One region of the Clostridium sp. LIBA-8841 genome, then DNA from elsewhere that is predicted to be linked to it. Evidence: riboswitches for the same ligand, from Rfam matches in the RefSeq annotation. Region 1 holds a riboswitch; each other region holds the start of a gene.
What was found. Region 1 has a riboswitch for thiamine pyrophosphate ahead of thiT (energy-coupled thiamine transporter ThiT). Riboswitches for the same ligand answer to the same signal wherever they lie in the genome.
Positions count from the first base shown of each region.

Region 1 (4,209 bases):
ATTATAATTTCAGTACTTTGTTTCCTATGTGGAATACCTCTATCTTTAAATATGAGTATGTTTGATAGCTTTTCAAACCTTATTACAATAATAATTTCTCCTCTTTGTGCTTTATTAGTAGCTGTTGTATTCTATTATATTATTGGGGGCAAAAGTGTATTATTAGAAATCAATAAAGGAGCACATAAACCTCTTGGAAGTTGGTTCATTCCATTAGGTAAATATATATTTATTTTAGTTACTATACTAGTAATAATACTTGGAGTAATATACGGTGGAATAGGTTAAGTTTTTCTTTTAAAAAACAATAGAACTTAAAGACAGCTATAGAATAATATAAATATTATTAATATAAATTAGGAGTCTTTATGAAACAAAGCTTTTATAATAATCCAGATTTCATAAATTTGCTTGTAGAATATTTTGGTGATATTCAATCCGAAATAGAAAACATCCCCAACGCAAGTATTTATATTATAGATGAAAAAATTGCAATACTCTCTTTAAAAGAAAGTGATTTAGAAAACTTATTAAAAAAAATTCAACCTTTTATTCTTGCAGAATTAGGAACACTTTATACTTTAGAGAACACGTCCCCAGTTGAGGCTTCTTCTGCAATAACTTTTCACAGAAATCCTTATTTAACACTAACTGGAACTGATGTAATCATAGGAATGGTTGATACTGGAATTGATTACTTAAATAATGAATTTCTTCTGGAAGATGATACTACTAGAATTCTTTATTTATGGGACCAAACAATTGATACTGGAAAAGTTCCAGATAATATGCTTCATGGTAGTGAATATTCAAAAGAAGATATAAATAGAGCTATAACTCTCTTTAAAGAAGGAGGAGACCCATATACAATAGTTCCCTCAAGAGATGAAATTGGTCATGGCACAAAAATGGCATCCATAGCTGGTGGAAGAGGTCGCAATAGAGATTTTATAGGTGCTGCACCTAATTGCGATTTCATTATAGTTAAATTAGAACAAGCCTCTAAAAATTATGCCAACTTATTTTTTCCTCAAAACGATATACCAATGTATAGTAATACCGATATTATATTGGCTGTAAAATATTTATATGAAAAATCTATAAAGCTTCAAAAACCAATAGTGATATATATAGGGTTAGGAGGAAATCTAGGACCCCATTCCGGTGAAAGCAATTTAGAAAGATATATAAATAGAATTTCTACTAAAAGAGGCATAATAGTAGTTAGCTCAAGTGGTAATCAAGGAAACACAGATACTCATACCTCTAATATAATTCCTGGTACTGGCCTTGATAGCGTAATTGAAATAAGCGTTGGAAAAGAGCAAAAAGGACTAGTTTTACAAATTTATGGTAAAAAACCCGATAAATTCACTTTAAGCATAACTTCACCTTCTGGAGAATCAATAAAAAACATAACGGTATTTGATACCAAATTAGGTTTATTTGGATTATTTTATAAAATTAAATTTATATATGAAGGAACTTCAATGGAAGTAGCTTATGATTCTCCTGATGAATTTACAGGAGATGAATCCATCTTAATCCGTGCAGATAATATAGCAGAAGGTATTTGGAAATTTACTCTTACTGGCGAATATATAGTTTATGGCAAATACAATGCTTGGTTACTTCAAAGAGAATTGTTAGCTCCAGACACTAAGTTTTTAGCACCAACTAAGGAAACTACCTTAACAGAACCTGGAACATGTACAAATATAATCTGTACGGCCTATTATGACCAAAATAATAATGCTTTAGTATCTAGTTCTGGCCAAGGCTTTACAAGAAATGATATAATTCAACCTATTATAGCAGCTGGTGGAATTAATGCCATAGCAACAAAGCCTGGTGGTGGAGCTTCTCTAGTCTCTGGTGGAAGTGTAGCTGCTGCTGTTACTGCTGGATGCTGTGCTATCCTCCTTCAATGGAGTATTGTAGATGGTAATAACCCAACAATGTACGCTCCAAAACTTCAAACTTATTTAATTAGAGGAGCTAGAAAAAGACCAAATGATATATATCCTAACCGAAATCTAGGGTATGGTATTTTAGATGTAGTTGGAACCGTAAATAGTCTGAGACTAGGTTCTTTCGGTAGAGGTTATTCACCAAACAGAAATCTTAATGAAGATCTTTTAAGTAAAAATGATGATTCAACAGAAACCTTTAATGTGAATAATTTATTCATAAGAATTCCAAAGTAAATTTTTTGTTTGCTTTTTAATATTTCTTAACCTAAGGTAAACTTTTTGTTTACTTTTTAATATTTCTTGACCTAAGAATAATTAGCGTATAAAATAAACTTAGAATTATTTTCATGTGCTAGGGGTGCCTTTAGGCTGAGAGATGATAATTATCATTAACCCTCAACACCTGATCTGGTTAATTCCAGCGTAGGGAAGCGTTTAGGGCTGTATTTAAACCGGATCTATGTTTAGATTCGGTTTTTTTATTTACATTCTTTAGACTCTCTAAGCACACTTAAAGTTTAAGGAGGGGTTTAAACTATGATGTCATTTTCACAAATAATAAATGACTTTATACAAAGTTTTTCATCAATTAATTTAGGAGGAAATTTAAAGGAGATTTTAACTAATCCACTAACAATACTCACTTTAATTGGATTCCTAATAATATTAGTTTTACTTATAAAAGCTAAAGATATAAAATTTGATGCTAAAATGCTTACAACTATAGGGATTGCTTTAGCTCTTACAGCTGTATTAAACATGCTAAAGATATATAAATTTCCTCAAGGCGGAGGAATTACATTAGGTAGTATGATTCCTATAATACTTATTGCTTATGCTTATGGTCCATTAGTTGGAATGCTTACTGGATTTTTATTCGGTATAATTTCCTTATTCATAGATCCATATATACTTCATCCTGTTCAAGTGTTATTTGATTATCCTTTACCATATATGGCTTTAGGAGTAGCAGGATTCTTTAAAAATCATAGAATTTTTGGAGCCACAGTTGCAATATTCCTAAAATTTGTAGCACACTTTATTTCTGGAGTTGTTTTCTTTGGAACATTTGCTCCTGAAGGAATGTCTCCAATTCTATATTCATTTTTAATAAATGGTTCTTTAATAGGTATTGATGGTTTAATCTGTATAGTAATATTAAGCGTTCTACCTATTAATAGACTTATTAAAGCCATACAATCTAAAAGCATAACAAGCAAATATGCAGCTTAAAATAAAAAAGGTCTAGATTTTTATAAAAATCTAGACCTTTTTATTTTTTTCTTAAAGAATTATACTATAATTATAAAATAAAAAGTTAAATCAACTTAGGAGGTACTACTTATGAGTATTAATCATGGAGCTAATTTATTTGATTTATCAAGTAAGTTAGGCTTAAATAAAACAGATATTAAAGACTTTAGTTCAAATATAAATCCCTTTGGCGCATCTAAAAAAGCTAAAAATGCTATTCTAGAAAACATTGATATGGTTTCTATGTACCCTGATCCTAAATATACGGCTTTAAAAGAAGCTATTTCAGAATACTGTAATTGTAAAAAAGAAAATATTATAGTGGGAAGTGGTGCTACAGAATTAATCTCTTCTTTTATAAGCATTATTAATCCTAAAAAAGCATTGTTACTCTCCCCTTCCTATTCAGAATATGAAAGTGAACTTGAAAAAATAAATTGTGAAATAGTTAAGTTTTTCTCAAAAGAAGAAGACGACTTTAAAATAGATGTACATAAATTAATAAATTCTATAAATTCTTCAAATTATGACTTAGTTATAATCTGTAACCCTAATAATCCTACAGGTTTTGCTTTTTCAAAAGATGAAATTTCTTCTTTACTAAAAAATACTTCTACTATATTTATGGTAGATGAAACATATGTTGAGTTTACAGAACCTGAAATATATTCTTCTACTCCTCTTGTAGATAACTTTTCTAATCTTTTTGTAATTAGAGGGACTTCTAAGTTTTTCTCAACACCTGGAATAAGATTGGGCTATGGACTTATTTCTAATAAAAAAATAAAAGAAGAAATGCTTGAAAAGCTTGATTTATGGAATATAAATATTTTTGCCACAACAATGGGAGAAATTATGTTTAAAGATAAGGAATACATAACTTCAAATACTTCTAAGTTAAAAGAAGAGAGAGACTTCCTATTTAAAGAACTAAGTTCCATAGAAGATTTAAAAGTTTATGAAAGCTACAGTAATTTTATTC
Region 1 is NZ_CM173488.1:2,326,589-2,330,797, forward strand. It holds gene AC2A4K_RS10050 (sodium-dependent transporter) at 1-288, shown strand, start outside; gene AC2A4K_RS10055 (S8 family peptidase) at 369-2,207, shown strand; TPP riboswitch at 2,318-2,420, shown strand; gene thiT (energy-coupled thiamine transporter ThiT) at 2,511-3,206, shown strand; gene AC2A4K_RS10065 (pyridoxal phosphate-dependent aminotransferase) at 3,318-4,209, shown strand, end outside.

Region 2 (4,209 bases), 1.4 Mb from region 1:
AGTAATCTTCTAACCAACTTATAGTCTCGTTATCTAAGTGGTTAGTAGGCTCATCTAATATTAATAGTTCACTAGGAGTTATTAATGCAGCTGCAAGCATTATTCTCTTCTTCTGTCCTCCAGAAAGATTTCCTACCTTTTCTTCAAAATTAGTTATTCCAAGCTTAGTTAAAACATTTTTTGCTTCACTTTCCATATCCCAAAGATTTAAAGCATCTATTTTTCCTTGAAGTTTTATTATCTTTTCTGAATCTATATCGCTATTTTCGCCTTTATTTATCTTTTCTAAAAGTTCTTCATAATCTCTTAGAATTCTCATTTCTTCTGAGTTACCTTTGAAAACTTGCTCTAAAACAGTAGCATTATCATCATAATCTGGTGTCTGAGAAAGGTATTCTATCCTTACTCTATTACCTTTTGTTATTGTCCCTTCATCAGGCTCTTCTACTCCTGCCACTATCTTTAAGAAAGAAGATTTTCCTGTTCCGTTAACTCCTATAAGCCCAATCTTCTCACCATCATTTATTCCTAATGATATATTATTAGCTAAAATTTTCTCTGAATAGCTCTTACTTATATTTTCAAGAGTTATTAAATTCATCAGTTATCCATCCTTTTCAAAACAAATCTTATTCTCATTATAATATAAAGTTAAAGTTCTTCCAAAAGTAAAATAAGGATTGTATCAAAAATAACTTAAAATAAAACTTATAAACATATTATGAGAATTACTGGATTTCATTAAGAATTCATAGCTATTCTCTTAATACTCTTTATAAATTTTATTTTAAGCTTTGATACAACCCTATACTAATTTAAATTATTCTATATTAATTTTCTAACTTGTTATATTTTAACTTGAAATTTTCCTTATCAAGTCTCCTAAATCCTCACAAAATTAATTCTACTACTCTTTCAAAATCTTTATAAAGCATATTTGCTTTCTAAATTCTATTAGACAAAGGTTTCATTCTCCTAGCTAACAATTGTATTGGCATTAAAGTTAATACTATGGTAGTCAGAAAACTTTCAACTCCTGCACTACTTACATTATAAATTATTGAATAAATCCATAAATTCATACCTGGAGGCGCATATTGGCCAAAGAAAACTACCCCTGAAACGACACTTATAAATGTACTTAAAGCGCCTGCCATAAATGATCCTAAGAATATTTTATACTTTTTATCTATTCCAAATGTTCCTGCTAATCCTAATGCCATATTAGCTAGTATGTAATCAAGAAAAAACTGTACTGGATGAACAATAAATGCTCCATTTAATGTTTTTAGAAGACCAAAGATTAATCCTCCTGTAACACCAACAGTTCTTCCATACACTAAGGAAAGAAGCATTATTGGTAGCATTGAAAAGAAAGTTATTCCTCCACCTTGTGGATATCTAACTAACGGAATAATATAAAGCACGTAGGAAATTGCTACATTTAATCCAATCATAACAATTTCTTTTGTTGTTATTTTATGCTTTCTTAAATCTAAAATATATAAAGCTAATAATACAAATTCTATTAAGGCTACTAAATAAACATCCATTACTCTTCACCTTCTTCATATGCCATATTCCAAAAGTCAAGTTCATATAAACTTGCCCTTTTAAATATCTCTATCAGTCTATTTTGTTTTTCCTCTGATAAATCTGAACAAGTTTTATCCACATATTCTAACCATCTATCAGTAAACTCAGCAAATCCATCTGAAGCATACTCTTCAATCCACGGTTTAAAAAAGTTTTTTTCTAGTTTATCAGCATATTTCTCAGCAATATATCTTCCTATATAGCTATAACTCCAAGTGCATGGTAATGTTGCTATAGCTATCTCATCTAAGTCACCTTTTAAAGCTATAGCTTGCATATAGCTTGTATAACTTATAGTAGTGCCTTTATATTCTCTTTTTTCAGCCTCTATTTCTGATATTCCAAAATCTTTTAAGTATTCTATATGGACTGCTGTTTCATCTTCCATTGTTCCTTTTGTAGAACTATAGAAAAATCTCATTTCTTCCATAGTTCTGGCCTTAACTACACCAATACAAAAAATCTTAGCATATTCTTTTAAATAAAGGTAATCTTGAACTAAATACTCTTTGAATTTATTCTTATCAAGAGTTCCTTCTCCAATTTCTTTTATAAATGGGTGTTCTAAATACTTGTCCCATATCGGCATAGCCTCTTTTAATAATTTTTCTGTAAATCTCATATTTGACATCTCCTTTAATCTTATGATTAAACTTAATAGCCCAAATAAGGATTACCTAAAAGTTTCATAAAAGCATATAAATCTTAAACTTTTTAAATAAAAACTCTACTTTAAACCATTATTAATTTTTAGGTAGAACTGTAAGTCATCTTAATGAGTAATACTTTACTAAATTATTTTAGTTTTGAAAGTCTAGCTAAAAATCAATATTTACTTAAAACATAGCTAAATAAAAAATAAAAGCTGCATCCATTGTAGGATGCAGCTTAATTTATAAAAAGTCATAATACTCTAAATATATAAAATACTATTATAAAACTTTCTACTGGCTTTCCTACGCTGGTATTACCCAGATCAGGTTTAAGGGTTAATAACAAAATGTTATCTCTCAGCCAAATGGCACCCCTAGCTATAAAGTCTATAATAATTATATATATTTTTTTTAATAAATTCTAGTTTTTTCTTTCTCAAGTAAAAATAAAGTCTAAAACCTCATATAAAAATTATTCCAATAATCTTTATTGCTCATCATCATCTTTCTGATTTCCTCATCATTACCATATTCATCATACCATCTTTCTAAAATTTCATAGGCAATACCATGGTATATTAAGCTTCCTATGACAAAAGGTTTAGCCGGCACATCACTTAAAGATATTACTGTTATACCAGTTCCTATAGTCCCATATATCATAGCTCTCTCTGGGGTTGCAAAGGTCTTTGCCTTCTTTTTAAAATCAGACTCTCTTATGTATTTTCTTAATCTTTTAGGTGTTGGAATAACGATAGCTTTTATCAATTTTATTCAATCCTTAAAATTACTCTTATTAAAAATATATATTCAGTATTTAATCTTTATTCTAAAAGTATTGTTTTTTAGCTGAATATATCTTTAAAAAATTTTTTAAAAATAAAACAGAAATAACCATGGTTAAACTTCATATTTATTTCCTACTCTTTAAATATATTTTTAACCTATTGAAAGACTTAATATGTGTTATAATCTTATAAGAATTATTTTGGAAGGAGCTATTTAAATGGCGAGTAAGTTTTATTTACACAAAGGGAAAAATAAAAAAGCTGAACAAGGTAGACCTTGGATTTACATTGATGAAATAAACGAATATGACGGAGATTACGAAAACGGAGATATAGTTGAAGTTTATAATCATAAAGGTTATTTCCTAGGAAAAGGTTACATAAATGATAGAAGTAAAATAACTATAAGATTAATGACTAAGAATATAGATGAAGAAATAGATGAAGACTTCTTCAAAAGAAGATTTAAAACTGCTTGGGAATACAGAAAGAGAGTTATAGACACATCTTCATGTAGATTTATCTTTGGAGAAGCTGATTTCCTTCCTGGTTTAACAGTTGATAAATTTGAAGATTATTACGTAATTCAAATATCAACTCTTGGAATGGATAAATATAGAGATTTAATAGTAAAAATCCTAGTTGATGAATACGGTGCTAAGGGTGTTTATGAAAGAAGTGATATAAAAACTAGGGAAATAGAAGGTTTAGAGCAAAGAAAAGGCTTCTTAACTGAGCCATTTGATACTGATATACAAATAGTTGAAAATGGTGTTAAATACATAGTTGATTTAGAAAATGGTCAAAAGACCGGTTTCTTCCTAGATCAAAAAGAAAATAGAGCTGCAATGCATAGAATATGTAAAGACATGGATGTTTTAGATTGCTTCACTCATACTGGTTCATTTGCTTTAAATGCTGGTATAGCCGGTGCTAAGTCAGTTTTAGGAATAGATGTATCTCAACACGCCGTTGATTGTGCTACAAGAAATGCTGAGCTTAATAATCTTCAAGATGTTGTTAAATTCGAAAAACACAATGCTTTTGATGTTTTAGGTGATTGGTCAAGAGAAGGAAAACAATTTGATGTTGTAATATTAGATCCACCAGCTTTTACAAAGTCAAGAAACACTGTTAAGCAAGCTATTAGAGGATATAAAGAAATAAACCTT
Region 2 is NZ_CM173488.1:3,699,150-3,703,358, forward strand. It holds gene AC2A4K_RS16530 (ABC-F family ATP-binding cassette domain-containing protein) at 1-601, opposite strand, end outside; gene thiT (energy-coupled thiamine transporter ThiT) at 945-1,553, opposite strand; gene tenA (thiaminase II) at 1,553-2,218, opposite strand; TPP riboswitch at 2,533-2,635, opposite strand; gene AC2A4K_RS16545 (hypothetical protein) at 2,703-3,017, opposite strand; gene AC2A4K_RS16550 (class I SAM-dependent rRNA methyltransferase) at 3,256-4,209, shown strand, end outside.
Region 2: it holds a riboswitch for thiamine pyrophosphate, as region 1 does, so the genes downstream of both, tenA (thiaminase II) here and thiT (energy-coupled thiamine transporter ThiT) in region 1, are expected to answer to the same signal.

Region 3 (4,209 bases), 310 kb from region 1:
TAGCTCTTGCTATTCTAGCTATTCTAATAGCCTCCTCTGCATTAGTAGCTCCAGAAGTATTAGGTAATAATATTACATCCTTTGGTATGTTTTGAAGAATATCCTCTTCCTTATTATCTAGATCCACTCTTCTTAATGCTAAAGTTATAACTTGAGATCCACTTCCCTCTAATACATCTTTTATTATCTCATTTGAAGGATATTTACCACTTCCAACAAAAAGTCTATTTTTTATTTCTACTCCACCTATTATTAACTTGTCCATAAAAATTCCCCTTTTCTACTCTTTTTTGTAAATTTTTCAAAATCATATATGAAATTGTTAGTTAATAAAACTTATAATTATCACTAAATATATTTATAAACTCTTTTTAATTGGTTCTGTTTTAGACTAATGTTGATTTCTAGAAATCAAACTTCACTTAAAATATAACCTTTTAGTTTAGTCTTTCTTAACAAATTCTATTTTATTAACAGCTATATCTATAACTAAATTAGCCATATGATTTGCACATATAGAAACTCTAGGAGCCATTAGTCCACATCCCTCTTTAGCTTCATTTACTAAATCTCCACAAATATAAAATTTATCTGTTATCTTCTTTGTTTTTATTAAGTTTGAATCATAAAAACCTGCCATTCCTGAAGATGAAATTAAGTATTTTTCTTTCATATTACTTAAAACATAGTTTGCTAATAAAGCTTTATAATCTGGATTATCAAAGGCCTCTATTATTATGTCAGCTTCTTTTAAAATCTCCATATTATCCTCAGAAAGTTTAATATTTAAATCTTCTATTTTTATAAAAGGATTTATTCTCATTAAATTTCTTTTTAATGCAGACACCTTAAACTCTCCAATATCGTCAATATAATATTGCTGTCTATTTAGATTAGAAGGTTCTACTATATCAAAATCTACTAATCTTATATTTCCAACACCTAGTCTTGCTAGAGAAATAGCAATGTTAGATCCAAGCCCCCCACATCCAGCTATTAAAACCTTAAGTTTTTTAAGTTTTTCATGAATACCTGGTGTATGTCTTGAGACCATTAATTCTTCTAATTCCTCTTTCTTAGGCTTAATTCCTTTTTTAATAAAAACAACTCTATCTCCATCTTTTAACTCTTTATCTTCTCCAAGTGGAAATCCATTTAAAACTATAACATCAGCATCATTTAATTCTTTATCCCTTAAAGAATAGACTGTACAATTTTCTTCAACCTCTTTCCACTTTTCATTAATCTTTATCTTCATAAAGGCTCCTTATATCTTTTTCTCTTTTTTCTCTCTTTTACTTTCAACCAACTTTTATTTTCTTAAACTTCTTAAATTCTTATTAATCAACCTCCACCAACAAATGCAATAATCTCAATTATATCTTCATGATTTAATAAAATCTCATCATAACTACAAGAGTTAATTATCTCTTTGTTAAGTTCCACAACCACTCTATTTCTATTTACATTTAAACTTTCTAATAAATCAGAAACTGTATTAAGGTTTTCTTTATTTAATTTCTTTCCATTAACAATCATATCTTCACCTCTTTCCCTTTAAATACCGCTTTATACCAACAAAAAAAGGTTTAGCAATATTGCTAAACCTTTTAAAATATATTTTCTAATTAATCATAATAATATTTTCTAATATGAAAAATCACAACTTAAAATATACTTCCCTACGTTGGTATTAACCAAATCAGGTTATTAGAGTTAGGATATTAAATCCCTCTCAGCCTTTTACAGCACCCCTAGCAATATCTTAAAATTTATTTGTTTTATTCATCATAACTCAAAAAACATTTTTTATCAATTAGTTTTTTCCACGCTTTCCATTTTTTTATTTTTCATATTTATTAATTGCTTATTTAACATAAGTGTTAAAATTAATCCAACTAAAGCTATCATAGCACATGTTAAGAATAATTTAGTATATCCTGTATTCATTACTTGTTGGAATGTAGTTTCTATAGCATTTTTAGCCCCATCTAAGCTTTGCATATATGATTTTTGAATCATATCTATATTTACATGAGGATTATTAGCAAACTTGTCACCTAATGATGCAAATTGTGATTGCACCATATCCTTTATAATGCTGAATATATTAGTAACACTTGCATTTCCCATTGAATTTGCAACGTGTGAAGATCCTCCACCATTTGCCATAATATTTGACATTCCATCTACATGAGGCATAACTTTTTGTAATGCATCTGGTACTCTTCTTCCAGCATCTGATATAAAGTTAATAAGTATGTTTGGTGATACTGCAATACCTATAGATTTAACTAATGATACTGCTGATTGTCCAACTGTAGCTTCATTATCAGGTACTAAGCTAAGCATTAAGTAGTTTATTGGTGTTCCCATAGAAAATCCTAAACCAAATCCCATAATAGCTAATCCTATTATTAAGTTAACCATACTTGGATGTTTAGTTGTTATATACCCTTGATAAAGGTTTCCTATTATAACTAAACTCATACCTATTATTAATACCTTTTTAACACCTATTTTATCAATAAATTTACCACCTAAAGGTGCTGCTATACCTACAAATACTGCAAATATTGTAACTATATATCCACCACTACCCATAGGTGTTCTTAATATATTTTCACTAAATTGAGGAATGAATACTGTTGCCATTAATCCACATCCTACAACGAAACTTAATATTAAAGTTATCGCTATTTCCTTATTAGTAAAGTAGGATAAGTTTATTACTGGATCTTCTGCTTTCTTTTCTACCCAAACTAATACAGGAATTGATATTACAAATATTAAAAGATATGGCCAAACATCTAATGATTTTATTGAGTCCATAAAATCGTAGAATTTTAAGTTTGTAGCTCCATACATTAAAGATAAAATTAATACAGTTAATACTCCTGAACCTAATATATCTAACTTCTTAACTCCTTGTGCAGAAGTATTCTCTTCTAATTTAGTTGCTAAAAGTAATATTATTATACTTATTGGAACATTTACTAAGAATAAAAATCCCCAGTTTTTATCACCAAAAATAGAAAGTATTCCTGAACCTAAAGTTGGTCCAATTACTGTTGCGATTCCATATACTCCACCAATCATTCCTAAAGCTGAACCTCTTTTTTCAACTGGGAATGATGTTCCTATATAAGCTGTAGCTATTGGCATTATTCCACCACCACCTATAGCTTCTATTACTCTTGCACATAATAAGAATCCATAACTATTTACATAATCTGATACTCCACATAATAAAGAACCTAGTCCAAATAAAGTTATTGAGACCATGTACACTTTTTTTCTTCCGAACTTATCAGAAAGTTTTCCCATGATAGGCATTGATACTGCATATGCTAAGGTATATATTGTTATAACCCAAACACTGGCATCCTGTGAAACCTTTAATCCATCAGCTATTATATCTCTTGCTGGTGATACAATTCCTGAATCAATAGCCCCCATGAATATTCCTAGTAAGAAGACAGCCATAGTGATTCCAACTGATTTCTTTTTCATAATCGTCACCCTTTCTTAAACTATAAACTTGTCCTTACTATGCCTTTTATTAATATTATTTTTTAAATATTATTAATAAAAAACACAGTGAACTACGTTCATATTACTCCTTAAAGTTTATAAAATCAAAGAGTAAATTTCCCCAAATTCTTCTAAAATCCCAAACAAACAGTTATATTCCTTAACTTTATTAATAATTAATTAATATTTTGTTCATATATAATTTTAAAATAAAGCTACCTTAATTATTCATCAAGGTAGCTTTCTATTATTTCATTTGTTCAATATTTTCTTTTAATTTTCTTATTTCTTCATCTTTTTCTCTTAACTTACTTTCATAGTAATTATCCTTATTATCTAAACTATTATTCAACATATTGATTAATGAAGCCATTTCATCTGCACTTCCTACAATTCTATTAAAAAGCAATAGATTTGATTTTAATATTTCAGGTATTTCATTATGAGAATATCTAAGCCTATGGTCAATTTCCCCATATCCCTCTTCAAAAATAGTTCTTACTTGAATCTCTGCAATAACCTTTTGATTTGTTGGATAACACTCCACAAGATAATGAACAGACCTATACCCTGATTGTCTTGATATAACTTCAATACCTAAATTATCAAATATAGTTCTGTCATCTCCATCTCTTATATTAGCTGTTATTTCAATTACATTCCATGTCTTTATTA
Region 3 is NZ_CM173488.1:2,634,408-2,638,616, forward strand. It holds gene AC2A4K_RS11355 (thiazole synthase) at 1-265, opposite strand, end outside; gene thiF (sulfur carrier protein ThiS adenylyltransferase ThiF) at 443-1,258, opposite strand; gene thiS (sulfur carrier protein ThiS) at 1,345-1,539, opposite strand; TPP riboswitch at 1,663-1,766, opposite strand; gene AC2A4K_RS11370 (MFS transporter) at 1,813-3,513, opposite strand; gene AC2A4K_RS11375 (RelA/SpoT domain-containing protein) at 3,782-4,209, opposite strand, start outside.
Region 3: it holds a riboswitch for thiamine pyrophosphate, as region 1 does, so the genes downstream of both, thiS (sulfur carrier protein ThiS) here and thiT (energy-coupled thiamine transporter ThiT) in region 1, are expected to answer to the same signal.